3 regions of the Photobacterium carnosum genome follow, and region 2 is predicted to be linked to each of the others. Evidence: predicted binding sites of a transcription regulator. Region 2 holds the regulator's gene; each other region holds the start of a gene.

What was found. The regulator PurR, encoded in region 2, represses purine synthesis genes. The targets are predictions, from matches to a motif close to TNANGNAAACGTTTNCNTNA.
Region 1: GLP24_RS09900 (uracil-xanthine permease family protein) is a predicted target of PurR. The motif match lies at 3,978-3,997, and genes of this name have one in related genera.
Region 3: purE (5-(carboxyamino)imidazole ribonucleotide mutase) is a predicted target of PurR. The motif match lies at 3,435-3,454, and genes of this name have one in related genera.

Annotation. Positions count from the first base shown of each region.
Region 1 covers NZ_WMDN01000008.1:108,136-118,188, forward strand. Annotated here, with positions in the region: gene spoT (bifunctional GTP diphosphokinase/guanosine-3',5'-bis pyrophosphate 3'-pyrophosphohydrolase) at 1-956, shown strand, start outside; gene trmH (tRNA (guanosine(18)-2'-O)-methyltransferase TrmH) at 1,072-1,800, shown strand; gene recG (ATP-dependent DNA helicase RecG) at 1,803-3,884, shown strand; gene GLP24_RS09900 (uracil-xanthine permease family protein) at 4,159-5,568, shown strand; gene envZ (two-component system sensor histidine kinase EnvZ) at 5,656-6,990, opposite strand; gene ompR (osmolarity response regulator transcription factor OmpR) at 6,994-7,713, opposite strand; gene greB (transcription elongation factor GreB) at 8,130-8,603, shown strand; gene GLP24_RS09920 (Tex family protein) at 8,722-10,053, shown strand, end outside.
Region 2 covers NZ_WMDN01000003.1:103,169-113,221, forward strand. Annotated here, with positions in the region: gene GLP24_RS04055 (FAD-dependent oxidoreductase) at 1-371, opposite strand, end outside; gene GLP24_RS04060 (carboxymuconolactone decarboxylase family protein) at 385-996, opposite strand; gene GLP24_RS04065 (TfoX/Sxy family DNA transformation protein) at 1,472-2,059, opposite strand; gene purR (HTH-type transcriptional repressor PurR) at 2,433-3,437, opposite strand; gene GLP24_RS04075 (heme ABC transporter ATP-binding protein) at 3,815-4,606, opposite strand; gene GLP24_RS04080 (FecCD family ABC transporter permease) at 4,603-5,640, opposite strand; gene GLP24_RS04085 (heme/hemin ABC transporter substrate-binding protein) at 5,658-6,575, opposite strand; gene GLP24_RS04090 (ExbD/TolR family protein) at 6,575-6,994, opposite strand; gene GLP24_RS04095 (MotA/TolQ/ExbB proton channel family protein) at 6,991-7,692, opposite strand; gene GLP24_RS19920 (energy transducer TonB) at 7,696-8,532, opposite strand; gene hutW (heme anaerobic degradation radical SAM methyltransferase ChuW/HutW) at 8,943-10,053, shown strand, end outside.
Region 3 covers NZ_WMDN01000036.1:9,601-19,653, reverse strand. Annotated here, with positions in the region: gene GLP24_RS18905 (gamma carbonic anhydrase family protein) at 110-646, shown strand; gene GLP24_RS18900 (DUF1488 family protein) at 668-934, opposite strand; gene aroE (shikimate dehydrogenase) at 942-1,763, opposite strand; gene hemF (oxygen-dependent coproporphyrinogen oxidase) at 1,844-2,764, opposite strand; gene tsaC (L-threonylcarbamoyladenylate synthase type 1 TsaC) at 2,768-3,325, opposite strand; gene purE (5-(carboxyamino)imidazole ribonucleotide mutase) at 3,520-4,008, shown strand; gene GLP24_RS18875 (5-(carboxyamino)imidazole ribonucleotide synthase) at 4,008-5,126, shown strand; gene GLP24_RS18870 (DNA topoisomerase family protein) at 5,189-5,749, opposite strand; gene GLP24_RS18865 (DUF494 family protein) at 5,752-6,225, opposite strand; gene dprA (DNA-processing protein DprA) at 6,228-7,328, opposite strand; gene GLP24_RS18855 (LysM peptidoglycan-binding domain-containing protein) at 7,334-8,404, opposite strand; gene def (peptide deformylase) at 8,753-9,253, shown strand; gene fmt (methionyl-tRNA formyltransferase) at 9,278-10,053, shown strand, end outside.

The DNA of each region.
Region 1 (10,053 bases), on a different contig from region 2:
TTTTCCCTGATGAAATTTACGTTTTCACCCCTAAAGGCCGTATTGTTGAATTGCCCGTCGGTGCAACCGCAGTTGATTTTGCCTATGCTGTACATACTGATATTGGGAATACCTGCGTCGGCTCTCGTGTTGATCGCCAGCCTTATCCATTAAGTAAACCACTTAAAAATGGCCAAACCATCGACATTATCAGCGCCCCTGGTGCTCGACCTAATGCCGCATGGCTTAACTATGTGGTCACTTCACGTGCGCGCACTAGAATTCGTCAAGTTTTAAAAACCATGCGTCGTGATGAATCAATAACTCTCGGTCGTCGTCTACTCAATCATGCCTTAGGTGGCGTGAGTATGCAGACTATCGCCCCAGAAAACATCACTAAAGTATTAAGCGATCTTAAACTTGAAACAATTGATGATTTACTGACTGAAATTGGTTTAGGTGAACTGATGAGTGTGGTGATTGCGCGCCGATTATTGGGTAACGCCGACGAACTAACAGCGAAAAGCAGCGATCGTCGATTACCAATTCAAGGGGCTGATGGTATTTTACTAACCTTTGCTAATTGCTGTCATCCGATCCATGGCGATCCAATCGTTGCCCATGTAAGTCCAGGCAAAGGCTTAGTGATTCACCGTGAAGAATGTGCCAATATTCGTGGTTATCGAAAGGAACCCGATAAGTACATGGCGGTTGAATGGAGCGAAGGTATTGAACAAGAGTTTATCACTAACCTCAAAGTCGATATGCAAAATCATCAAGGTGCTTTAGCCGGTTTAACCAATACTATTGCTGCAACTGGCTCTAATATCCAAGGTTTATCGACCGAAGAAAAAGATGGCCGTTTGTATACAATAACGGTACGTCTAACCACCAAGAGCCGCGTGCACTTAGCTAATATTATGCGTCGTATTCGTATTATGCCGGATGTAGTGCGGGTTGCTCGCCAAAAAAATTAACCTTATCTGCGGTTAATGATCTTAATAAAACGCCCACTTATGGGCGTTTTGTGTATTTGGCTTTCAATCCATATTATTATAACGTTATTCTTATTTTCGCAAATAGCATAACAATATGACCCCTGATCGCTTTCAACGTATCCATCAAGTCTTAGCCACTCGCCAACCTGATCTCACCGTATGTATGGAAGAAGTGCATAAACCCAATAATGTCTCAGCGATTATTCGCACCGCCGACGCTGTTGGGGTTCACAAAGTGCATGCCGTGTGGCCAAAAGAAGCAATGAAAGTATTAAGCCATACCTCAGCGGGAGCCCGTAATTGGGTTGAACTTGAAATTCACGACACCATGGTCAATGCTATTAGCACACTAAAATCCCAAGGTATGCAAATACTCGCCACTAATTTATCGACCACTGCAGTTGATTTTCGTGATGTTGATTACACAAAACCGACGGCGATTATTCTCGGTGGCGAAAAAAATGGGATCACGGCTGAAGCATTAGCACTGGCAGACCAAGACATCATTATTCCAATGGTTGGCATGGTACAGTCACTCAACGTGTCAGTTGCCAGTGCCTTAATTCTCTATGAAGCACAACGCCAACGCCAAAATGCAGGCATGTATGATCGCACCACCACCTTGCTTGATGACAGTGTGGTTAATCGCATTTTATTTGAACGTGGTCATCCAGTATTAGCCAATGTTGCCAAACAGAAAAATCTACCGTATCCACAATTAGATGATCAAGGCCAAATTGTTGCCGATGAACAATGGTGGGCGGCAATGCAAGCAAAGAAAATTAAACGCCCAGTAGCAACTAGCGCAATTAAAAAGGATTAACCATGAGCGGACAACTCCTCAATACTGTCGCCCTCACCGAACTAACTGGTATCGGCGCAAAAATGGCAGAAAAACTGCATAAAATCGGACTTAATAATGTCCAAGATGTGCTATTTCACTTACCATTACGTTATGAGGATCGTACCCGTATTTGGCCAATTAATCGCGTTGCGCCTGGGCAATTTCTAACGGTTCAAGGTGAAGTCAGCCATTGCAGCATTCAATTTGGCAAACGCAAAATGCTGACCGTAAAAATTGGCGATGGTACTGGTTCAGTCACATTAAAGTTTTTTAATTTTAATGCTGCGATGAAGAATAGTTTTAGTGACGGTAAACAAGTCAAAGCCTATGGCGAAATCAAAGGCAGCCAATTTGGACTTGAAATCATTCATCCTGATTACCGCCTTTTTTCAGAACCAACAGAACTCAGTGTTGAAGAAACCCTCACGCCGGTATACCCAACCACTGATGGTTTACGCCAAACCACATTACGTAATTTAACCGATCAAGCTTTAGCGCTGCTTGAAAAATCAGCCGTAACAGAGTTACTTCCCGCAGGGCTATACGACCAACAAATGACGCTGGCACAAGCGCTACAATTGATGCATCGTCCTACCGCTGACATTTCATTAGAACAACTTGATGCAGGTAAACATCCAGCTCAAAAACGACTGATTTTAGAAGAATTGTTAGCCCAAAACTTATCAATGCTAGCGCTACGCAGTAAAGGTCAACAACATCAAAGCTGGTCATTTTCTCCCCAAGACACTCTCAAACAACAACTATTAGCGAGCTTACCGTTTACCCCAACAGGCGCACAGCAACGAGTAGTGGCCGATATTGAAGCGGACCTTGCTAAATCACAACCAATGATGCGCTTAGTACAAGGGGATGTAGGTTCGGGTAAAACCTTAGTCGCAGCCCTTGCCGCTTTACGTGCGATTGAACATGGTTATCAAGTTGCATTAATGGCACCAACGGAATTATTGGCAGAACAACATGTTGCCAACTTTAGCCAGTGGTTGAATCCAATGGGCATTGGTGTTGGTTGGATGGCAGGTAAACTTAAAGGCAAAGCGCGTGAAAAAGAATTAGTACGTATCGCTAATGGTGACGCCAAAATGGTGGTGGGAACCCATGCTTTATTTCAAGACCAAGTGGTATTTAATAACCTTGCCCTGATTATTATCGATGAACAACACCGTTTTGGTGTCCATCAACGGCTTGATCTCCGCGAAAAAGGCGCAACGAATGGATGTTATCCACATCAATTAGTGATGACAGCAACGCCGATCCCCCGCACCTTAGCCATGACCGCTTATGCCGACATGGATACCTCGGTGATTGATGAGTTACCGCCAGGTCGAACCCCAATTCAAACGGTAGCGCTACCGGATAGTCGTCGTCCGCAAATTATTGAACGTATTCGCGCCGCATGCCAACAAGAAGGCCGCCAAATCTATTGGGTGTGTACTTTAATTGATGAATCGGAAGTACTTGAAGCACAAGCAGCATCCGATACTGCCGATGAATTAACGCGGTTATTACCAGACATCAAGGTTGGCTTAGTCCACGGTCGAATGAAACCCAAAGAGAAACAAGCCATTATGGCAAGCTTCAAAGCGGGTGAAATTGATTTGCTGGTCGCAACGACAGTAATTGAAGTCGGGGTTGATGTTCCCAATGCCAGCTTAATGGTAATTGAAAATCCAGAACGGCTTGGATTAGCCCAATTACACCAACTACGAGGTCGAGTCGGTCGAGGTGAAATCGCCAGTCATTGTGTATTGCTTTACCATGCGCCACTAACCAAAACCGCACAAAAACGATTAGCGGTATTACGTGAAAGCAGTGATGGCTTTGTGATCGCAGAGCGCGATCTTGAAATTCGTGGCCCCGGTGAATTACTGGGAACGAAACAAACTGGTATTGCTGATTTTAAAGTGGCTGATTTGATTCGTGATCAATACTTAATTCCCCAAGTCCAAAAATTAGCCCGTCATATTCACGACCAATATCCTGATAATGCGATTGCAATTATCGATCGTTGGATTGGTCAACGAGAAAATTACTCTAACGCTTAACGCTTCTTTCATCACGGTTATAACAACCCAAAGTCATTAACCGTGATTCATTTCCTCTTTATATTTAGACCTACCGACCGCAATGATTAAAAACAAAGCAAACGATTGCTATTTTTCAAAAGATAACTACAATAGCCGCAAATTTACGCCACTTTAATCTCTGCCAGTGTTGATTTGGTTCTGAGTAACAGCAATCACAGACCACCGCCAACAACACAATCAATCGCCCATTCAGCGCGAATAATGGATACCAGAGAACCAGTTAGGATCATCTATGACTCAGCATCACACTAGCGTAACGCCAAGAAATTCTGACCTTGTTTACCGTTTAGATGATAGACCACCGTTGCCACAAACGCTCTTTGCAGCGACTCAACATTTATTGGCAATGTTTGTCGCAGTTATCACACCATCATTGATTATTTGTCAATCACTAGGCTTACCAGCAAGTGACACCAATACCATTGTCAGCATGTCATTGTTGGCATCAGGCATCGCTTCTTTTATCCAAATTAAAACCTTTGGCCCTATTGGCTCAGGGTTACTGTCTATTCAAGGTACTAGTTTTAATTTCTTAGGCCCAATCATTGGCGCAGGCTTGGCACTCAAAGCTGGCGGAGCAGATATTCAAACCATGATGGCGGCTATTTTTGGCACCATTATTTTTGCCGCTTTTACTGAAGTGTTTATCTCTCGCATTTTACAACACGCCCAGCGCATCATTACGCCATTAGTGTCTGGTATTGTGGTGACATTAATTGGTTTAACCTTAATTCAGATTGGCCTAACCTCGATTGGTGGCGGCTACAGTGCAATTGCCGACGGTAGCTTTGGCAGCCTTGATAATCTGATGCTTGCAGGGACGGTGTTAGGTTTTATTGTGTTACTTAACCGCTTTAAAAACCCTTACTTACGCGTGTCATCCATTGTTATCGCAATGGCAGCAGGAACATTACTGGCGTGGATGTTAGGCATGATAAATACCAACATCACCAGCACGAATCCGTTAATTGCGATTCCAATGCCAATGCAATATGGCCTTAGTTTTGATTGGGGATTGTTAATTCCGTTAATGATAGTATTTGCGGTGACTTCCCTTGAAGCCATTGGTGATATTACGGCGACCTCTGAAACCTCGGAGCAGCCAGTAAAAGGGCCGCTATATCTAAAACGAATCAAAGGGGGCGTACTTGCTGATGGTCTCAACTCGGCAATGGCGGCAGTGTTTAACAGCTTTCCAAACTCAACCTTTAGCCAAAACAATGGCATTATCCAATTAACTGGCGTAGCGAGTCGTTATATCGGCTACTTTGTCGCAGGAATGCTAGTACTGCTGGGACTATTCCCTGACGTAGCCAGTCTGGTTCAATTGATTCCAGAACCAGTATTAGGCGGCGCAACCATCGTTATGTTTGGCACCATTGCTGCGTCTGGCATTCGTATTATTTCTCGCTGTCATCTTGATCGCCGTGCAATTTTAATCATGGCATTGTCTTTTTCAATGGGATTAGGCATCGCCCAAAAACCTGAAATATTGCAATTCTTACCTGAGATTATAAAAAGTATTCTCTCTTCAGGCATGGCCGCTGGCGGTATTACTGCGATTTTATTAAATATCATTTTGCCCGATGATAATGCTGAGCCTCTCGATCTGATTGACGAAGAAACAGCTACCGAAAACTAATTATTACCATCATTAAAAAAGCCCGTATCAAAATGAATGCGGGCTTTTTATACGACGTTATTATGCTTAAGAAACGCACTTACACCATCACTGTTTTACTTTATGTAATGGCAAACTAATCTCAACTCTTAGACCACCTTCACTACGATTACGTACTGAAATAACCCCTTCATTTTGATCAATGATCCGTTTCACAATCGCCAGCCCTAATCCAGTACCTTCCGTTTCATTACCTCGCGCAGAGTCACCACGAGTTAATGGCTGAAACATCTTTGTTACCTGATCAGGGGCGATACCCGGTCCATTATCTTCAACACAAAACCAAGCTGATTTACGATCAACTGATGCGCCACTAGAAAGCTTAACCCAACCATTACCGTACCGTTGCGCATTAATAATCAAATTTGCAACTGCTCGTTTAAGTGCAACTGCATTAGCTGAAACTATGCCTGGAATCGGAGTTAATTGCTGTTCAATAACGTTGCCATAACTGCCTTCAGTATACGCAACATCTTCTAACAACAGATTAAGATCAACATCTTCTTCATCTTGTTTTTTAGTCGATTTCAAATAATCCATAAATTGACTAATAATGGCGTTACATTCTTCAGTATCAATAATCATCGAGTCGGCTAAGTAACTGTCCTCAGGTGACATCATTTCCGTTGCTAATCGAATCCGCGTTAATGGTGTTCGCAAGTCATGACTAACGCCTGCCATTAATAAAGCACGATCATCTTCAAGCTGTTTAATCCCTTGTGACATCTGGTTAAATGCCTTAGTTACTGAGCGAATTTCAGATGCACCTTGCTCAGGCAACTGTGGTGGCGTTTCACCACGTCCCACTTGCAATGCTGCTTGTTCCAGCTCGACTAACGGCCTATTTTGAATTCGAATAAACAACCAGCCGCCCGCTATTACAAGAAAAGCAATAATTAGGCTATAACGAAATAAAGGAGAAAAATCATCTTCTTGCAGTTCTGATAACGGGATTCGCATTAAAGAATTTGGCATCGCATCAGTTCTCATCCACAGTACATAACTATGGGCACCTAACAATAACCGCACATCCGTTGGTGAATGTAATTCACGTGACATTTCTTCACTCAAATAACTAATATGAGTGGCATCATTAAATTCTGCTGCACCTGGAGAATTAGGGGCATGTAACGTCACGCCTAATTCTTCAAGTAACTCTCGTCGAATGGGGCGATCAAGATGGACAGTTTGACCATCGGCCATCTTAATGTTTTCTTTCAGCATCAACTTTACTTCGTAAGCTAAAATACGATTAAACTGCTGAATACTAGGAAGTAGCGCATAATTGACGATGGTCAGATACGAAAAAATCTGGCTTGAAATTAACAAGCCAGCTAATAATATCAGTGTTCGCGCAAAAGTACTTTTGGGCGATAACCGCATGGCTTACGCCTCACTACCATCAGGAACAAACACGTACCCTAAACCCCATACTGTTTGAATATAACGTGGGCGACTAGGATCTTCTTCAACCATACGACGCAGACGTGAAATCTGCACATCAATTGAACGTTCCATTGCTGAATATTCACGACCACGGGCCATATTCATTAACTTATCACGTGACATGGGCTCACGCGCATTGGTCACTAATGCTTTTAATACCGCAAATTCACCCGATGTCAGTGGCATTGGCGCATCGCCACGGAACATTTCACGCGTACCAAGATTAAGACGGAATTCACCAAACTCAATCACTTTACTTGAAATACTTGGTGCACCTGGTGCTTCAATGGTTTGACGACGTAATACGGCACGAATACGCGCTAATAATTCACGCGGATTAAACGGTTTAGGCAAATAATCGTCGGCTCCTACTTCAAGCCCAACAATACGATCAACTTCATCGCCTTTTGCCGTTAGCATCAAAATAGGTAGCATATTGTTAGCACTACGTAAGCGACGACAAATAGATAAGCCATCTTCACCGGGTAACATTAAATCTAATACCATCAGGTGAAACGTTTCACGTGCAAGTAAACGATCCATTTGCTCGCCATTAGCAACGCTACGTACTTGAAATCCCTGTTCAGAAAGATAACGCTCAAGTAATGCACGTAAACGCATGTCGTCATCGACCACTAATATCTTATAATTTTCCTTCATTTTTCACCTTCATCGATCACGATAGCGTAGTGTTACTAAATGTACGTAAGTCGTAATAACTAACGCTTAATTTGATTGTAGAGTGGCAATAATCACCAACACACAATAATCACTACATGTTATAAATTATAACATGCTAATTATTATCATGATTGTGTTATTAGTATTGTTATAACGTTTAACAATTACCCTTTTTATATGCCTTTATAGCATGGCGATTCAACTCTGAACACTACTTTACCTGAGAGATTAATTTACGATACACACAAGGACACTTCTCGCCGTACTTACGCTATTTACAATTAATTCCTTCAGCGAATTAGTCCTCTTTAAAGGGGCGCAATTTATCATTATGCTACTTTCTATTTTGCACTATCGATGATAGAACAATGCCAAACTATCGTGCGAGAATGATGATGAGAACCAATTTAATCACCCGTGAAGGTTTTACTAAATTAGAGCAAGAATTAGATTATTTATGGCGTGAAGATCGTCCTGAAGTCACTAAAAAAGTCACTTGGGCTGCAAGTCTTGGTGATCGCAGCGAAAATGCCGACTATCAATATAATAAAAAACGGCTGCGTGAAATTGATCGCCGAGTTCGCTTTTTACGAAAACGTTTAGAAGCCGTTAGCGTGATTGATTACTCCCCTCAACAAGATGGCAAAGTATTTTTCGGTGCTTGGGTCGAAATTGAAAATGAAGCAGGAGAACAAAAAACCTTTCGCATTGTCGGCCCTGATGAGATTTATGGTCGTAACGATTACATCTCGATTGACTCACCAATGGCACGCGCGTTATTGAGCAAACAAGTTGACGATGACACGATAGTAACGACGCCACAAGGTAAAAAAACATGGTTTATTAATCATATTCGTTATCAAGATTAACCATGATCACAATCACCTAAAATCAGTTGTTTTAACACACTCTTCACCGCGGTTGACTTGCCAGATCAAGATTCAGCCGTAAAATGGAAGCTTAACGATCAACAAGAGATATCAACGGATGAGCAACGCTATCAACCAACAGATCGCCACCGAACTGAATGTCCGCACCGAACAAGTCAATGCGGCAGTCACCCTACTTGATGATGGTAATACGGTGCCATTTATTGCCCGTTACCGTAAAGAAGTCACTGGTGAATTGGATGACACCCAACTACGTAATCTAGAATCACGTTTAGGCTACCTGCGTGAACTCGATAGCCGCCGTCAGGTGATTTTAAAATCCATTACAGAGCAAGGTAAGCTAACAACAGCATTAGCCGCTGAAATCAATAATGCTGACAGTAAAACTCGCCTTGAAGATCTCTATCTACCTTATAAACAAAAGCGTCGTACTAAAGGTCAGATTGCTATTGAAGCAGGCATTGCCCCCCTTGCTGAATTGTTATGGAACCAACCACAACATTCACCAGAAACAGCGGCTGAGCAATACTTAAATCCAGAGCAAGGCTTTGCTGATAGTAAAGCGGTGTTAGATGGTGCGCGTGCGATATTGATGGAACAATTTGCGGAAGATGCGGCACTACTTGAAAAAATTCGTCGTCAATTAAATACGTCTGCAGAACTTACCTCTCGAGTCATTGGAGGGAAAGAACATGATGGTGCTAAATTTAAAGATTACTTTGACTATAATGAGCCGATTAAAAACATTCCGTCCCACCGTGCGCTAGCATTATTCCGTGGCCGTAATGAAGGTTTCTTACAACTATCACTCAATGCTGATCCCAATAAAGACGAAGCCGTTCGTAGCTCATATTGTGAAATCATTATTGCTGAACATTATAAGGTTACCCTTGGCTCACAAGCTGCCGATGCGTGGCGTAAACAAGTGATCAGCTGGACATGGCGTATTAAGATTTTAATGCACATGGAAACCGAGCTCATGAGCATTTTGCGTGAAAAAGCCGAAGATGGTGCAATTCAAGTTTTTGCAGATAATCTGCATGATTTATTAATGGCAGCGCCCGCAGGTCCACGAGTAACGCTAGCACTTGATCCCGGTTTACGTACGGGTAGTAAGATTGCTGTCGTCGATGAAACAGGTAAGGTTTTAGATACTGCGACCATTTACCCTCACCAGCCGCATAATAAAATCACTGAGTCAGCCAAAGTAGTTGTAGCGCTGATTAACAAGCATAACGTTAACTTAATTGCGATTGGTAATGGCACTGCTTCACGTGAAACAGATGCGTTTGTCGCGAAGCTTATTAAAGATAATCAGCTTAAAGTACAAAGTGTGATGGTCAGTGAAGCCGGTGCGTCGGTTTACTCAGCATCAGAATTAGCTGCAAAAGAATTTCCTAATATGGATGTGTCTATTCGCGGCGCAGTA
Region 2 (10,053 bases):
AGTGTGGTTAAGCGATTACCAAATTTTGTTTGTACCCAGTCACGTAATATAAAACGACTAGAAAGAAATGCTAGCGTTGCACCAATTGTGCTGGCAAATGACACCATAATCAGGCTTGCCCAAAAACCAAATAATGCAGCACCTAATAAGGTTAATATCGACGCGCCAGGAATTGAGAGGGCAGTGACTAAAATATATAAACTAAAAAAGCTGATATAAGCCGTAATTGGATTTTCAAGGATATGATGCTGTAGCGTTAATTGCTCTTGCTTCGCAGCGTCAAGTGTAAGAAATTGACCAAGATCGAAATAGAACCAAGTGCCAATAATTGCCAAGATAACAGTAAGTAATAATATTTTATTCCGTTTCATTATTGCTCCTTAATTATTCTTTATTATCTGCAGTAGAAGAGGCTTGAGCCGTTATATTCTGCGGTGAATTTGATGTTGATTGGGGTTGAATCGGTAATGAGCAAAACCCTTGAGCTGGTACATCAAGCGCAGTATTAAATTTAGCCGATAAATTTTGAAAACTGACTAATGCAGTTATTTCAATAATATCATCACTGCTATACCACGTTGCGAGTGTTGCTAGCATTTCATCACTGACTTGTTGGTCACTAAGGGTCATTGCTTCTGTATACGTCAATATCGCTTGTTCTTGTTCTGAAAAATGTTCAGAAGTTTGCCAATGGGCTAGTGCTTTAATTTTTTCTAATGAATGACAGCGTTCGGCTAATTTCATTCCATTAGCATCAACACAAAAAGCGCAGTTATTAAGTTGTGATACGCGGACGCAGACTAACGATCGCATAACGGCATCAATGGGGGATTTTTTACGATCAAGATAACCAAAGAACAAAGCCACTAACCAAAAAAGTACAGGTTTTCGTCCCCATAATTTAGCTGGATTGAGTATTTTGCCGAAATGGCGTTTTTGCAACCACAGTACCGGTTTGACCCACAATGAAAATGTTTTTTTGGTTAATATACGCAAGGTATGTCCTTATTAAATGAGAATCACATCGACTCTTAAGTAGCAAGACCGAGGTAACTAATATTGTATTTCATTTAATGACAAAATTTTTTTTTATTCAAAACATTATTGGAAATAATAAATAACAAATAATAATAACGAAAGTCATAATCGTTACATTAAGAGCAAAATGTGACGTGCGTATGTTATTTTTTATGATTAATAATAAAAAATAGTTAATAAAAGGTTTTATTTTATGGTTGTGACGGGGTTTGTAGAAATTAATGAATAAATATTTTATTTTCTTATTCTTTTTATGTGTTTAATTTACTTGTTCAATAAATGTACATTTTAGCGTGCGTTTATCATGTTTATTGATTTGGAATGGGTAATGTAAGGATTGTGTAGGGGTAGATACGTGTATTTGTTGGATAAATTAAAGAGGCACTGGGCCTCTTTATTCTTAAGCGTCACTTAGCCAGTTGACGGATATTTATTATAGTTTAGCTAGCAGTTCATTGCGTCTGCTTTCTGGTATTACTGACCAATGTTGGCCATGTATAGCGCCTTCCAATGCCCATAGTAACTCTAAACTTAATGATGCCTCTTGTCTTTTTTGTAATGCCTTATAGGCGTTGAGTGCACCAATATCATAGAGTTGATCAATCGTTTGAATTCCGACTTTTTTAAGCATCCTCTCATTTGAAAGCCGTAGGTTAGGTAAATCTTTTATTCTATCCGGAGTGCAACATTCTTTTGCTTTTTTATCAGCTTGTGCTGCTTCAAGAGAATATTTTGCTTGCTCTATTATTTTTTCAGGTTCTTCCCACCATTCATCAAGAATAGCGTAATGTTTTGTTCTGACGGGAAAACCTCGTTTTTCATAGATATAGGGTTTTAAACCCGCTTGTTTAAATTCCTCTTTTGTTTTTGCATTTGCTCGTAGATGGAGTTTATTATTAACGACCAGTGCGAACATTGTCTCACCTGCGAAAATACCAAAGCCACCAAACATGGAGCGAGATCTAACGTTGCCTAAATGATCTAATAGCTGTAATGAATTTTTTAATATTGGTTTGTCCATACTTCTACTCGGTGAATAAATGAGTGTCACCTAACATTAAAGTAGTTGTAAATTTACTTTATTATTAAAGTTATTTACGAGATAAATTGCCTACTCTAAATCATCCATGCATTACTCTATAAATAATACTATCAATAGTGAAGTATTATTTATATTTTGTAAGTCTTTTGCTTACTATTATATGTGTTTACAAGGTTCATTATATTCGATCTTTTAAAAAGGTAAGTTTTAATATTAATGACAGCTGATGAATCTGTGAGATTGCTCATGTTTTCTGACGGTAAGGATAGCGACGGTAGAGATAAGGATTGGATTGATTACGAATGGATGAAAAAGCCAATAGAAATATTGGCTTGATAAATAGGTTGTTATATTAGCGTAAATCTTTTACAGACTTGCGTTCAACGATTGCAGGTGCCATTTCAAAAATTTGACGCTCATGATCTTTGTTCTTCATTCGGTCCATTAGAATTTTAATGGCGGTTTTACCTAAACGACGTTTTGGCTGGTGGATTGTCGTTAATGGCGGTGCGAAGTAAGGTGCAAGATCAATGTTATCGTAACCAATAATTGAAATATCATCAGGAACACGTAACCCAGCTTGCTCAAAGGTACTAATAAGTGCCATTGCCATGATGTCATTAAAACAGAAAATAGCCGTTGGGCGCTCGGTCATTGCAATATATTTTTCAGCCGCTATAACCGCTGAATCACACTCAAAGTCACCTTCAAGGATCCAATCTTCGTTAACGGCTAAGTTAGCTTCAGCCATCGCTTTGTTGAAGCCTTTTAAACGTTCACGACAAGTGGTTTTCTCATTATGGCCAGATAAGCAACCAATGCGACTATGACCATGGTCAATAAAATATTTAGTCGCAAGATAGCCACCTTGCTCGGCGTTATCCTGAATTTTATCAGTATGTGGGCTTTCTGGACCCCAGTCCATTACAACCATAGGTAGGTCTTTTTGGCGCTCAAGCAGATCCAATAGTTTCTGATCAAGATCAGAACACATCACTAATAAGCCATCGACACGCTTTTCTGCAAGCATACGTAAATAATCATATTGCTTAGAAAGATTACCTTCAGTATTACATAAGATGAGTGTGTAACCTTCGCGGTAGCAGTACTCTTCAACACCATGTACAACTTCAGCAAAAAAAGGGTTAGTTGATTTAGTTACTAGCATACCAATAGTGCGAGTGGTATTACATTTTAGACTACGCGCAACAGCACTTGGTGCGTAATTAAGCTCTTCAACAGCAGCCAGTACTTTTTTTTGTGTGGCTTCTGCGACAAAGCGCGTTTTATTGATTACGTGTGAAACTGTTGTCGTTGAAACTCCAGCCATACGTGCAACATCTTTAATGGTCGCCATATTTATTCTTCTAATAATGAGTGCTAGAGTTGTTTCTAGCTAATTCTGTGGTACCAAATTGAATAATTACTGAGATGAATATAATTCAATGTATTTACGTAAACTCTCTCGTTAATTATTCAATTTGGCACCGATAATGTTTTATTACATACTTAAATGGTATTAACACCAAAAACCGCATTTGTTTGCGGCTTTTATAATTATTGCATATTTTTCAAGTGTAATCGCTTGCGTTCACATTTTACTGAGTGTTACGCGTAGTGCAACGTTTCAATTGTCTTGGAGTAAATTATTTGATAGCTATCAACAAAAAAACGTTAATTTCAGTAATTTTATCGTAAGGTTACTAAAATTTACTAGGTACGATCAACATAATATTATGATAGTAGATAAGGATAACCATGGACAGGATGAGGATGTACAGAAACGTGCCAGCCATAGATGCTATGAATTATTAGGGGGGTTAATGCTTGCCATGGTGAACCATCGGCTTGAATTTTACCATGCTGAATAATAACCATCCGTTGAGCATATTGTGCGGCTAAGTTGAGATCATGTAATACAATAATAACCGCCGCACCTTTAGCCGCCATTATTTGTGCCATTTGTAATGTTTTATGCTGGTGAGCTAAATCCAAGGCTGATGTCGGTTCATCTAACATTAGAATGCATTTATCATGTGCTTGGCTTAATTGGGTTAAAACGCGTGCGAAATGGATCCGTTGTTTTTCACCACCAGATAACGTTGGATATAAGCGTTGAGCAAGATGAATGACGTCAGTATCTTGCATGGTTTGGGTAGTAATTCGGTCAATTTCTTGACGTGATAAACATAGCGGCATCGTACCAAGCTCAACCACTTCTTTACAGGTAAAGGCAAATGAGAGCGAACTGTGTTGCGGCAAAATACCTAAATGACACGCTAGTTCAGATCGTTGCCAACTATTTATATCACGATCAAAAAATGCAACTTGACCACTTTCAGGCTCTATTTCACCGCACAGTATTTTAAGAAGGGTACTTTTACCTGCACCGTTAGGCCCGAGTAGTGCTGTTATTTCTCCTGCTTTTATATCGATACTAAAATTATCTAATAAGACTTTACCCGCCAGTGTTAACTGTAAATTACGTGCTGAAATTACAGTTGAGCGTGCTGAGGTTGCCGTCATGCGATTCTGCCTTTTTGTTTATTAAGTAGATAAATGAAGAATGGAGCGCCTAAAATGGCGGTAATAATACCCACGGGGAGTTCTTGCGGTGCAAACGCACTACGGGCGATCATATCGGCAACGAGTAAAATCAATGCGCCTAAAATAGCTGAAATGGGTAAGAGGGTTTTATGATTAGGACCTGAAATCATGCGTCCTAAATGGGGGATCACCAGACCAATAAAGCCAATCGGACCCGTAATAGCAACAGTAATACCTACACCCGCAGCACAGACAATAATTAAACTACGCTTTAGATGTTGAACATTTACCCCCATATGACGAGCTTCAGCTTCGCCCAATAAAAACGCATTAAGCGCATTTGCTTGGCGATAACAATAATAATAAATGACGACGAGGCTCACAAAAGCGAGGCCAATATTCGGCCACGTCGCTCCTGCTAACGAGCCCATTGACCATAAAGAAAAATCACGTAGCGCTTGATCATTCGCAATATAGTTAAGTAACCCAAGACCTGCACCCGAAATCGCTCCAATTGCCACACCCGCCAATAGCATTACCACGACAGATGTACCATTTTTATCGGTGCCAAGGTGATACACCAAATAGGTACTAATAGCGCCACCCAAAAAAGCGAAGAAGGGCACAGCACCAATATTCATTAATAAAGGATATTGCGTCATTAACGGGGTAAATAAAATGATCGCAAAAGCTGCGCCTAGGCCAGCACCTCCTGAAATACCAATAATACCTGGGTCTGCGAGGGGGTTACGAAATAATCCCTGTAGAACAGCACCGCAAATAGCCAGTATTGCCCCGATAGCAATACACAATAATGTTCGTGGTAGACGTATTTGATGGATCACGAGATCAATATGAGCGGCAAGCTGATGGTCTCCAGGTAATAATGCTATAAAACTATCTTTATAACTGATATCCATCGGTCCAATTGCAATTGAGCTTAATAATGCAAAGAGCAATGATCCAATACTGATAGTGTAAATAACATGGGGTGAAATACGGCTGTCGTTCATGATGGCTTTATCTCAGATTACGATTGTGGGTAGAAAATATGATTAAGGCGCAGAGCTTCATTAATACTATGGATGCCTAAGCCACCAATTAATGCCGTACCGTCAATCACTGCAATTGCATTATTTTTTGCCGCAGGGGTTGCCTCTAAGACGGGCATTTTTTTGATAAGTTGTGCCATGTCTTTGATGGAGGCTGTCGTACGGTTACTGAGTAAAATAATATCAGGTTGCATTTGTAAAATGGCCTCGGTTGAAACTGGCTTATAATTTGATACCATCGCCGCTGCTGGGTTTATTGCCCCCGCTAAAGTAATAATACTGTCGGCGGTGGTATTTTTTCCGGCAACACTAATTGGTCGTCCATCATGAATCATTAAGAACAATACTTTTTTAGGCTGAGTCTGGTGTGAATTGTTTTGTTTAATCGTTTTTACTGTGGTGGTTATGGTTTGTTTAAGCTGCTGCGCTTGTTGTGAATGTTGGGTTAAGGCTGCCACTTGATCGATTCGATGCAGTAAATCAGGCACCGTTTCACCACCGTTAACAATATCGACCTCAATTCCCGATTGCTTTAACAATGTTAATGTCTTTGGTGGACCCATTTCATCGGAGCCAATAATGCGAGTCGGGGCTAAAGCAATCAAGCTTTCTGCTGACAGTTGACGGTGATAACCCACTTTAGGCATGTTATCTGCCACCAGTGTTTTACTGGTTACATCGACGGCAATTAATTGTTGCTCAGCCCCTAATGCATTAATGATTTCAGTAATAGCAGCACCCGCGCTAATCACTCTTGCAGAATTTGGTTCTGCTTGCGCATGGGCTAAGGGACTAAATAAGCTTGATGCGGAGATAAACAGTGTGGTTGATAACAGTATTTTTTGAGAAATATATCGTAAAAAAGGTGCAGTTATAAAAGAGGTATGACGGTCCATTATTGTTGATCTTCCATTAATAGTTGCGTGGCTTTAATGTCGTTTTTTTGTAGAAAAGCTAATAATTTGAGCATCTGTTCGACTGAGGCTTTTTTATCAGCACCAATAACGACGGGTTTATTTGCCTGTGCTTTTACAGCGGCTAATAGTTGTTGTGAAAAGTTATCCCAGTTGTCGATCGATTGACCGTCTAATGCCCAATAAGGTTCAGCGGCAACGAGGTTTATTGTGATCGGATCGGCTTTGGTTGTTTGTAATATTTGAGTCGCGGTTTGCGGTAATTCTACATCTAATGCTTTAATTTTCACTGTTGCGGTAAGTAATAAAAACACCATCACAATAAAAATAATATCCAATAAAGGCGTTAAATCAGGGTTGAGTTCATCTGTGTTTTGCTGATGATTATTGATACTAATCATGCTGATTTACCGTTGTAAGCTGGGTTTTCTTCACAAGTATCACACGGCTTTACTGGGCCATTACCGACATCAATGTTCATGCCTTCTAACCATAAATTACAACGATTTAGACTGTGCTCTAATGTCGCCATGATGCTATCGGCCCATAAGCCTAATAATTGTGAGCCTGTAATGGCAGGCAGGGCAATAATTAAGCCAGCAGCGGTAGTGCGCATCGCTAAACCTAGACCATCAGCAAGATCACTGGGAGTCACAGAGCCTGTTGATAGGGCAATGCTTTTAAACATTTCAATTAAGCCCAACACCGTACCAAGTAAACCTAATAGCGGACTAATCACACCAATTAAACTCAGTAATCGTAACCCTGAACGCAATTGTTGACGTTTTTGAAGTAGCCAAATACCCGCGGCATCTTCACGTAATGGTTTCGTAAAATGACGATGGGAAATCAGCATCGAGATGCCTTTACATAATAATGGCCGTTGGTGTTTAAGTTGTTCTGCTAACTGATCAAGTGCGCGATCATCATGGCGATTTTGTTTATCCAAAAGGGCGGTAACTTTGGTTTTTCCAACACCAGTACAGAGTAATACTTGTATAAACCGTTCAACTAAAATCATGACCGTTAATATCGAGCAAATAAGCAGCGGCCATGTCATAAGGCCAAATTGTTGGGTGAGGTTGTCAATAACAGTCATGGTTTAGTCCAGTTTAAAACGTACAGGGATCTGTACTCGGTGGGCAATCGCTTTACCGTTCACAATATGAGAAGAAAAATGCCATTGTTTGATCGCCGCGATTGCCGCGTTATCTAAGATCTGTGCGCCTGATGATTTGATCAGTTTTTGCTTGAGTTGTTGTCCTTCTATATCAATCCAGACTTCAATCAGTACTTGACCTTCAATGCCGCGACGTTTGGCTAATTTGGGGTAATTGACAGCGCTGGGTCGCATAGCAAAGGTCGGTTTTGATACCAACTGTAATGCTTGTGTTCCTGCGTTATCGACTGCGGCGGCCGTTGTTTTATTCGCTTGATTTAATTGTGCTTTTATCTGCTTTAATGTTGTTTTTGTATCTGTCGTTGTCGTTGTCGTTGGTGCAGGTGTAGGTGCTACGGTTGCTGATGTCTGCTTTAGTGGTTTTTTGTGCGTAAGCTGCTTTTTCTTTACTGGGGAGACGATTTTTTTGATCGGTGGCGTCTTCTTTTGCGTTACTGTTTTCTTCGGTGTTATCGTTTTTTTAAGCGTTGGGGCTTTTTTATCCGCTGTTGTGGTCTTTGTTAAGCGCTTCATGGTTGATGCAACAGGGGGCTTTACTGGCGCAGATTTTGTTGGTATCGATTCGGTTGATATTGGCATTACCGTTGGCGGTGGTGTTTTCACTACAGTAGGTGGAACAGCAACGAAGGTTAAACTGACACGTGGCGTATCGGTTCCTATCGTCAGTGTGATTGGATCCTTGGTTGGCATCGCAGCAAGAAACATACTATGAACCAACAATGATACCGCCCCAGCGGCAACGTAACGTTTTGTATTCACTATTTTTACCTAAAAATAACACTAAAAAGAACGTCATCGATAGTGATTGAATATTGACGCAAAATACCACCTCCTGTGTATATGGTTAGTTTTATTATATTTTTCATGTTGTTAGTAACATAATTATTAATATCAGCATTTTATTTTTAGCCATTATCCACTAAATGCGAATAATATCAATTATCATTTGCAATATTATTCAATGCAAAATATTATGACCGAAAATAAGATTAAGAATCACTGATGGGAATGGCAATGTACCGTTTCTGTACTGAAATCTTGAAATAAACAGCTTAAAAAGTGATAGCAAATAATCATAAATGATGTGATGTGAATCGATTTGTCGCCAACCTTATCGAAGTTACACATCACAAGTTACTGAAGAGGGGCTAGTGGACATAGCCATTAATATGATAAATGCTGAACAATCTATATTGCCTATAAATACGCCAGCTAGTTTGGATATATCTAGTTTTGGTGGTGATATTCTTGGAGAAAATACGCCGGATCCGTTGCGATTTGGTTTTCGACGTAAATTATCGGCACATGCTGGTGGTGGTAGTCACAATCCTATTGAATCCAATCAAATACAGCCGCTAGTACAGCAAATTTTACAGCGGACAACCCCGCCTTTTAATAAGCGTTGTTTATACGTTCATATTCCATTTTGTCGTGTACGTTGTACCTATTGCAGTTTTTTTGAATATGCATCGAGCCAACGTCTGATTGATGATTATTTTGCGGCATTAATGGTTGAGCTTAAATATAAAGCCGCCCAGCCATGGACGCAGGCGGCACCTTTTCAAGCGGTCTATATTGGTGGTGGTACTCCGACTGATTTAACCGCGGCACAAATTAAACAACTCGGCACCATGATCCGCCACCACTTTCCGTTAGCCTCTGATTGTGAGTTAACCCTAGAAGGGCGAATTAACCGTTTCAGCGATGAAATGTTTGAATCGGCACTTGAAGGCGGGTTTAACCGTTTTTCTTTTGGTGTGCAAAGTTTTGATACGCAAGTTCGTCGTAAAGCAAAACGTTTAGATGATCGCGACGTGGTGTTAAAACGTGTCAGTGAGTTAGCGGCAACCGATCAAGTGCCTATTGTGATTGATTTACTCTATGGGCTGCCTTATCAGAATCTTGAAGTCTGGCAACAGGATTTGAACGATTTTCTTGATTCTGGTGCCCATGGTGTTGATTTATATCAATTGATTGAAATGGGTAATACGCCAATGGGGAAAATGGTCGAACAAGGTCGTTTACCTGAGCCGGCTGATACCATGACTAAAGCCTCAATGTTTGAAATGGGGGTAGATTTTATGGCTAAACATCATCTACGTCGTTTAAGTGTTAATCATTGGGCGCGCGATAATCGTGAACGAAGTAGCTATAACAGCCTTGCTAAAACCACCGCAGAAGTCTTACCACTAGGGGCGGGTGCTGGTGGCAATGTTGGCGGTTATGGTTTTATGCAACATCGTAAGCTTGAACATTATATGGATGATGTTAATAACCAAC
Region 3 (10,053 bases), on a different contig from region 2:
CATATTTGCCCGAATGTCCAAATAACGATCAACCCCTAATTTTTTGGTTGTTAATCACACGAAAGTTTCGTTATGGTGGAAGAATAACTTCGTTCAGATAAGCCTTCTTATGTCCTTCCTTCTTCGCCATTATCAAAATCACACGCCGCAGCTTGCCGATAATGTCTATATAGATACTACAGCGGTCGTTATCGGTAAGGTTAACATCGGAACAGACAGTAGTTTGTGGCCTTTGGTTGTTGCTCGTGGGGATGTTAATCACATTCATATTGGCCAGCGCAGTAATATTCAAGATGGTTCAATACTTCACGTTAGTCGAGTTAGCACTACAAACCCTGATGGATATCCACTTATTATCGGTAATGATGTAACTGTGGGTCATAAAGTGATGTTACATGGCTGCAAGATTGAAGATCGTGTCTTAATCGGTATGGGAACTATTATTTTAGATGGGGCCATTATTGAGCATGATGTCATTATTGGAGCGGGCACTTTAGTACCGCCAAAAAAGCAGCTTTGTTCTGGCTTCCTTTATATAGGAAGCCCAGTTAAACAAATCCGCCCATTAACAGCGGTAGAGTTAATGTCATTAACCCAATCAGCAATTAATTATGTGCACTTAAAAGATGAATACCTTAACGAATGATTACATCTGATCACGGCGATACTATTCATTAACAATGATATCGCCATTATCATTAAAGTCTTCATTCTCAATCATTGCTTCGGCAATATCTTCAATATCAAATCGATATTCAATAAAAGTCGCAATAATATCTTCTGGCATCGATAGTGCTTGCTCACTTTGTTGTTGTAGCCATGATAATGGCAACCAGCAATTGATCAGTGCGCCACCTTGCTGGGCTGGAAAGTGAATCGCTTGCTGATCTGAGTGCCAAGTTTGAATATCAGCAAATAATATATTTTGGTTCATGTAATTTTTACTCTTGTAAAAGGCGTCTTAATTCACGTTGTACTTGTTTAGCGCCTGGGCGTAATCCTCGCCACAGCATAAAACTCTCGGCGGCTTGCCCAACTAACATTCCTAAACCATCAATCGTTTTAAGCGCATTTTGTTGTTGCGCCCATTGATTAAAGGCCGTAACACTGGAACCGTAGACCATATCATAGCAACAAGTCTGTTGACCGATAACAGATGTTGGCACGGCTGGAACATGACCACTCAAACTCGCTGAAGTTGAATTAATAACCACGTCAAAACTCTGCTCACCTAAAGCATCAAAAGATAACGCTTCAACATCACCATATTCAGCAAATAATGTGGCTAACTGTTGGGCTTTGGTCAAGGTGCGATTAGTTATAATGAGTGTCTGTGGCTGCTGGGCTAATAAAGGTAGAATCACCCCTCGTGCAGCGCCGCCAGCACCGATTAATAAAATACGTTTATCTTTCAGTGCGACCTGTTGGTGCAATAAATCTTGCACCAAGCCTTCACCATCCGTGTTATCACCTAATACACCACCATCATCTAAACTTTTTAGCGTGTTTACTGCGCCCGCTAATTGAGCCCTTTGCGTAAGTCGGGTCGCGTACTCAAAGGCTTGCTCTTTAAACGGCACCGTAATATTACAGCCTTTACCACCCTCGGCAAAAAAAGCATCCATTGCAGTCACAAAGCCATCGAGTGCCACTAACTGACTACAGTATTCCATCTTCTGGCTGGTTTGACGGGCAAAAAGGGTATGAATGAAAGGGGATTTACTGTGATTGATGGGATTGCCCACCACGATATATTTGTCCATAGTCCATTACTCAAATAAAAGGGCCGATATATCGACCCTACCACTGGATGAAATAACTGCCAAACATTGCTGCTGCCAATTTACCATTCTCGAGGGTGAAGATAATCACGACTCAAACGTGCTTCTGCGGCATCAGGATCGGGGTGATAACAATATTCCCAACGCGCTAAAGGTGGCATCGACATTAAGATCGATTCGGTACGACCGCCGCTTTGCAAACCAAACAGGGTACCGCGATCATACACTAAGTTAAATTCAACATAGCGCCCACGACGATAAAGCTGAAATTCACGCTCGCGCTCGCCATAAGGTAACCCATACCGTTGAGCAACAATCGGTACATAAGCATCAATAAAACCATTACCGACCGCTTGAGTATAAGCAAAGCTTTTTTCAAAACCCCATTGGTTGAGATCATCAAAAAACAGTCCACCGATACCGCGGGTTTCATCACGATGAGGTAAAAAGAAATATTTATCACACCATGCTTTGTGTTGTGGATAGACATCATCACCAAACGGCGCACAAATCGCTTTCGCGGTATCATGCCAATGCTGACAATCGTCATCAAACGGATAAAAAGGCGTTAAATCAAACCCACCACCAAACCACCATACAGGTGCTTCACCGTCTTTTTCTGCAATGAAAAAACGCACATTGGCATGGGATGTCGGCACATAAGGATTATGAGGATGAATCACTAATGATACCCCCATAGCTTCAAACCGTCGTCCAGCAAGTTCCGGACGATGCGCTGTCGCAGAAGCTGGCATCTCATCACCATAGACATGAGAGAAATTAACGCCGGCTTGTTCAAACACTGCACCATTACGTAATACGCGACTACGACCTCCGCCACCTTGCTCACGTTGCCATTGATCTTGTTCAAACTCAGCACCGTTATCTTGTTGTGCTAATGCCAGACAAATGGTGTTTTGTAATTGGAGCAGGAATGTTTTTACAGCGTTCTTATTAATATCTATCTGGTTACGATTAATCATTGATTACCCCTGACGGAAAATATTACCCGTTTGGGCATCACGAATTTCAGAAGGATTATTGCGTCCGCCCGTCTCACCATTCAATATTGCAGCTAGTTTATCCCCCAACTGTTGCTCTACATCTGCCACTGTACGCCCCGGCTCAAGTCCGGTTAAATTAGCGCTGGTTGAAGTTATTGGCTTACCGAATTCACGGCATAGTTGCTGAACTAACGGATGCGCGGTAACACGAACAGCAATGGTAGAAAACTGACCCGTTAAAAAAACAGGGATGTTGGCTTTGGTTGGCATTACCCAAGTGACAGGTCCTGGCCATGAGGCTAAAACCGTTTGCTTCTGTTGCGGTGTTAATTGGCTATCATCGATATACGGCAATAACTGCTCATAATCAGCAGCAATTAAGATCAAACCTTTTTCCATTGGGCGTTGTTTCAGTGCCAATAGTTTATTAACGGCCTGTTGATTATCAGGATCACAACCGACACCAAACACCGCTTCTGTTGGATAACCAATTACTTGACCTTGCTTTAGCGCTGTAACCACTTGCGTAATATTTGCCACAAATTCCCCTGTTTTGTATTCAGCTGATATTCTATTTTTAGTTATGGTAATCATCATACCGACACATACGGAACAACACCATTGAAGGTTAATCATAGCGTAACTTTCACTACGCAAACGTTTTCCTTTGAGTTAAATCACCGTATAATGGCGAAAATTACACTTTAGTTGTTCATTACCTATAGGAGATTGGAATGAAAGTTGGAATTATCATGGGATCAAAATCTGATTGGCCAACCATGCAACATGCAGCAGAAATGTTGAAGCGTTTTAATGTTGCTTACGAAACTAAAGTGGTTTCAGCTCACCGTACTCCTCATTTATTAGCGGAATACGCTGAAACAGCACGCAGTCGTGGCATCAATGTCATTATTGCTGGTGCTGGCGGGGCGGCACATTTACCCGGTATGACTGCCGCATTTACCAGTTTGCCCGTCCTTGGCGTTCCTATTCAATCTCGCGCTTTAAAAGGTATGGATTCATTATTATCGATTGTGCAAATGCCTAAAGGTATTGCTGTAGGGACACTCGCGATTGGTGAAGCGGGTGCCGCTAATGCTGGTTTATTAGCAGCTCAAATCATTGCGACACATAACCCAGAAGTTTTAGCCGCAGTAGAAGCGTTCCGTCAACAACAAACAGATACCGTACTTGATAACCCAAATCCGGCTGAGGACGCATAATGAATCAAGTATTGGTCCTTGGCGCTGGGCAACTGGCACGAATGATGGCGTTAGCCGGAGCACCACTGAATATTGATGTCATCGCCTATGATGTTGTCAGCACTAATGTTGTACACCCTCTCACTCAACAGTGCCAATCACTCTCACTGATTGAAGCAATTGCTGCTGTCGATGTGATCACCGCTGAGTTTGAACATATACCCACAGATATTTTATCGCTCTGCGCCGCGAGTGGTAAATTTAAGCCTCACCCAAAAGCCATAAAAGCCGGCGGCGATCGTCGTATCGAAAAAACCTTATTGGATCTCGCGAAAGTTGCTAATGCACCGCACCATATCATTAATACTCGCACCGATTTAGACGCAGCAATCACCACGCTGGGCCTACCGATGGTATTAAAAACAGCGCTCGGTGGTTATGACGGTAAAGGTCAATGGCGCTTAAAAACCCGCGATCAAATTGAATCAGTATGGGCCGAAATGGCGCACTGCATTGCTGCGACTAATAACCAAGCGATTGTGGCAGAAAAATTTATTGGTTTTGATCGTGAAGTGTCTTTAATTGGTGTCCGTAATGCCAATGGTGATGTTAAAACCTATACCCTCAGTGAAAATGTACACACTGACGGCGTACTCAGCCTATCAACAGCCATTGTTGGCGATACCATTCTGCAACAACAAGCACAGCAGATGTTTACCGCCGTTGCTGAACAACTCAATTATATAGGTGTACTGGCACTGGAGTTTTTTGAAGTGAATGGTGCGTTATTAGTCAATGAAATAGCACCTCGCGTTCATAATTCAGGCCATTGGACTCAGCAAGGAGCGGAAACCTGTCAATTTGAGAACCATCTGCGCGCAGTATGTGATTTACCACTGGGTGGTACTGCACTCATTCGTCCGAGTGCGATGATTAATATTTTAGGTCAAGATAGTGTGCCACTGGCTGTATTGGCATTAGAAAGTTGCCACGTACATTGGTACGGCAAAGAAAAACGAGCGGGACGTAAAATGGGGCATATCAATGTTTGCGCGGCCACTCCAGAACAACTGCAATATCAATTAATGTTGTTAGGTCAAATATTATCGAAACAATATTTCCCGACATTACCACGCTAAACACCACTCACAAAAAAGCCTGCATCGTAATGCAGGCTTATTAATGTTATTCAATATAGTCACTATTTTTCAGCATTCTGATAAGCATTACACTTACGATCAGCACATTGTAATTTAATACCACTGACTAATTTTTTTTCTATCAACAGCCCAAAACCACACTGCTGACACACACCAACAACCGGCTGATTGTTGACAGCAAAGCGGCATTGCGGATATTTATCACACGCATAAAACAGTTTGCCATAGCGTGATTTACGCTCGACTAAATGACCCCGATGACACTCAGGACAATCAATATGGGTTTGTTGCGGTTTTTTTTCTGGTGATGCAAGGTAATGGCACTCAGGGTATGCCGAACACCCAATGAACATGCCATAACGACCTTGGCGTAATACCAACGGTTGCGCACATTCTGGGCAGGGCATATCTAACTGTTTAACAATATGACCATCATTTTGTTTTAGTGGCTGAATATAATCACACTCAGGGTAATGATCGCAGCCTAAAAATGGACCATGTTTACCAAACCGCATCACTAAATCAGCCTCACATTGCGGGCATGATTGATGCTGTAATGCTTGTTCATGGGCAGAAAATAATGAATCATGATGAGTTGTCATTATTAATGTAGACCTCCATCTTCTGCGCCATATAATAATTCTTCTACTTTATCATATGCAGCTTCGTTTCCTGGGGCGTTAAATAACACCATCAGAATAATCCACTTTAGATCATCAAGTACAAACTCTTGAGTATCGAGTTCCATCACCCGATCAATCACCATTTCACGAGTATCAGTATTTAATACATCGATTTGCTCAAGATAAAGTAAAAAACCACGACAAGCCGTATCCATCCGCAACATTTCATCAGCGGTATAGATGCGCATCGATGTTATCGCACTGTGGTTAACATACGGTGTATTTTCTGTTTCTTGTAAAGCCGCCAGTTTTTCAAGCCACTCTAATGACTTGTAAATATCATCCTGATGAAAACCTGCACGCAAAAGCTCTTCAGAGAGCTCTTCTTGATCCACTAACAGCTCGGCTTCGCTTTGAATGTAGGTTTCAAATAGATACATAAGAATATCCATCATAACTAGCCCCTCCTCGTTCTGATATAACCACCGGGCACTGCAGTCACCCAACCAGACAGTTCTAATTCTAATAATTGCGGTAAAATTTGGTGGATGGGTTGTTTACAGCGTTCAGCAACGACATCTACGGGTGTTGCCTCGGTGCCTACGTTAGCCAACAGAGCGGGAAATGGCAATTCTTCATTTTCCTTCATTACTAAAGGCACGCCTATTTGATTGTTTATTGCACATTCTGTCAGGCTTCCTACCTCTTCATAAATATCAGCAGGACTTTCTACCAGTTTAGCACCGGATTTAATCAGCGCATTACAGCCACGACTGGCGGGATTATGAATCGAACCAGGCAACGCAAAAACCTCTCGTCCTTGCTCTAGAGCATAACGCGCAGTAATTAATGATCCACTTTTTTGCGCGGCCTCAATCACTAATACACCAGCAGATAAACCACTAATGATGCGATTACGCCGCGGAAAGTTTTGCGGTCGCGGTTGTTCTTGCGGCCAAAACTCTGACACTAATGCGCCCTGTTCAGCAATACTCGCAGCTAATGAACGATGTCGAGCCGGATAAACTTGATCCAGCCCAGAACCTAACACTGCAATGGTTAATCCACCGCCTTGCAATGCGCCTTGATGTGCTTGACCATCAATGCCCAATGCTAATCCACTTGTGACCACATAATTATTAGCCGCGAGAGCTTTTGAAAAATAAAACGCGGATTCGCGGCCATCAATCGATGCGGAACGACTACCAATAACGGCAATTTGAGGTGCGCCTAAACAAACCATATCGCCACGTACAAATAATATCGGTGGCGGTGAAGCGATCTGTTTTAACAAATGGGGATAATGCGGTGAATCGAGGGTCAATATATGTTGTTGCGGAGCGCGTTGCCATTGTAATGCCTGTTGGATCCGCGCTTGATTCGGATGATGTAAAGCCTGTATTTGTTTCGCCGTTAAACCACATTGTTGTAATTGTTCAGTCGTCATTACCACTAACTGTGATGGACTCGCATGAGAGAGTAAACGCTGAATACGACTGCCACCAAGAGAGGGAACAGCCGCAAGTTGTAACCATGCAATAAGCTCTGTTTCTGTCATAACCACTATAAGCGTGGTGCTTGAGCAACCACTCCAGGTTTAAAGGGTTGTTGATTATTAAGTACTACCGCCAAGCTGAAATATTCATAAGGACGTAGTACCATCGCTTGCGCTACTGCAACTGTTCCTAATTGAGTACTATCAGTTAACAACGTACTCGCTTGATAATGATATTGACCTTTTTTACCTTGAACTTGCGCGCCAGGCTTAAACAACTCAAACACTTGCCCAGCAATCATGCCATCAAGATGACCTCGGTCGAGCACAATCACATCGTAATTGGAAATATAACTATAACCACTAATTTGACCTAATACGGTCGCGGATAACGACGCTGGCGGAGTAGTTGGCGAAAATGACAGATCAGCTTGGCCATCAATGCCTAATAAAGGTAATAAAATATCATTTGGAATAATTTCCTGCTGAAAGTCATCAACTTTCAACTGGCTCATCGCACCATCACTTGCAATAACAGTGACATCTGCAATCTCTTTCAACGTTGAGATGGTGGCTTTAATCGCAGAGTTAGCGACTTTATCTTTACTATCATCACGATCAAAATCTTGCTCTAAACGATATACTCGCCACTGACTAGTCGGAACTAATGACTGATCAGCCCACAACACATCACCAACAGACAGATAACCACGCTCTTCACTGGTACCCATAATTTGCGGTTGGGTTGGAAGAGCTTCAGCACTGATCAACTTATCTTGAGCCACATATGCCAACATTAAATAACCAGGTAATGAAGTAATAGGCTGACGAACAACCCGCATTTGAGGGGATAATTTGAGGTATTTTTTAAGACTTAACTGCGGTTTACCATTCACCCAAATAAGATGTAATCGATCACCTGGATAAATTAAATGCGGATTTTTTATATAACTGTTTTTTTGCCATAACTGTGGCCATGACCATGGATTATCTAGAAATACGGCCGAAATATCCCATAACGTATCCCCTTTTTTAACCACATAAATTTCAGGATGACTATTTTTTAGCTGTGGCTGCGATGCGGCAAACAACGACGGCATAAAAAGAATAAAACTAACGATAATAACCCATTGCTTCATGTGATCCGTTCCTTCGATTACACAAATAGCTACCTAGCGATAATAAAATAATCACTCATATTGGCAGAGGTTGGCATTAGCCATTTGATATGTCGACTGTTTAACTATCACTACCCAACGCTTTTCGGCTTATATCACGATTTAATAATCACTGTTACATCGAAGACGCTTTAACTTTGCGAACAACTAACATTAATTTTTTAGCGAAAAGAGGTCTTCATTTCGTTACTCTAATTTCGGTTAACCACCACCACTCGCATTAGGTACTGTTCTTTGAGAGCTAAAATGACTAGAATTAGACCAACAACGCTGTATCTTTCTAGTAACCGTTAACGAATTCGAGCCCTTATGTCGCTATTGCCAGTTTTAATCTTTCCAGATGACCGTCTACGTACTGTAGCCAAGCCCGTTGCGGCGATTACGCCACAAATTCAGCAGATCATTGATGACATGCTTGAAACCATGTATGAAGAAGAAGGTATCGGCCTTGCGGCAACTCAAGTCGATATTCATCAACAAATTGTGGTTATTGATGTTTCTGAGCAACGCGATCAACCAATGGTGCTAATCAACCCAGAGATCACAGCTGCCCATGGCGATGATGGTATTGAGGAAGGTTGTCTTTCCGTACCGAGTGCTCGTGGTTTTGTACCACGTGCAGCAACAATTACTGTTTCAGCATTAGACCGCAATGGTAACAAGATCACCTTTGACGCAGATGACCTACTAGCCATCTGTATTCAACACGAATTAGATCACCTTGCCGGTAAACTGTTTGTTGATTACTTATCGCCACTGAAACGCCAACGCATTAAAAGCAAATTAGAAAAACTAAAGCGTTCACTCTAACAACATCCACCATTCGAGGTTATCTTGAGTAAACCATTACGTATTATTTTTGCAGGTACGCCTGACTTCGCCGCCCGTCATTTGGCGGCGTTATTGTCTTCACAGCATCAAGTTGTTGCAGTTTATACCCAGCCCGATCGCCCAGCAGGTCGCGGCAAAAAACTCACCGCAAGCCCGGTCAAAAATATCGCTGTCGAACACGATATTCCGGTATTTCAACCCGCCTCGTTGCGTAACCTTGAAGCTCAACAACAACTAGCCACTATTGATGCAGATATCATGGTTGTTGTGGCTTACGGTTTATTATTGCCTCAAGAAGCACTTGATACACCACCACTCGGTTGTATTAATGTTCACGGTTCAATTTTGCCACGTTGGCGTGGTGCGGCACCCATTCAACGTTCAATTTGGGCGGGTGATAAAGAAACTGGCGTCACTATCATGCAAATGGATATCGGCCTTGATACAGGTGACATGTTACACGTCACTACTTTACCGATCACGGCTACTGATACTAGTGCAACCATGTATGACAAACTGGCAGATCTTGGTCCTGACGCATTGATTAATTGCTTAACCGATATTGCGAATGGCACTGCGGTTGCGACCAAACAAGATGACGCCCAAGCAAACTACGCTAAGAAATTAACCAAAGAAGAAGCCCAAATTGATTGGACCATGGACGCAACAGCCATTGAGCGTTGTGTACGTGCTTTCAATCCATGGCCAATGAGTCACTTCACTGTTGCTGAGCAAACAATCAAAGTATGGCAAACCAGCGTTGAAGATGACAATCAAGG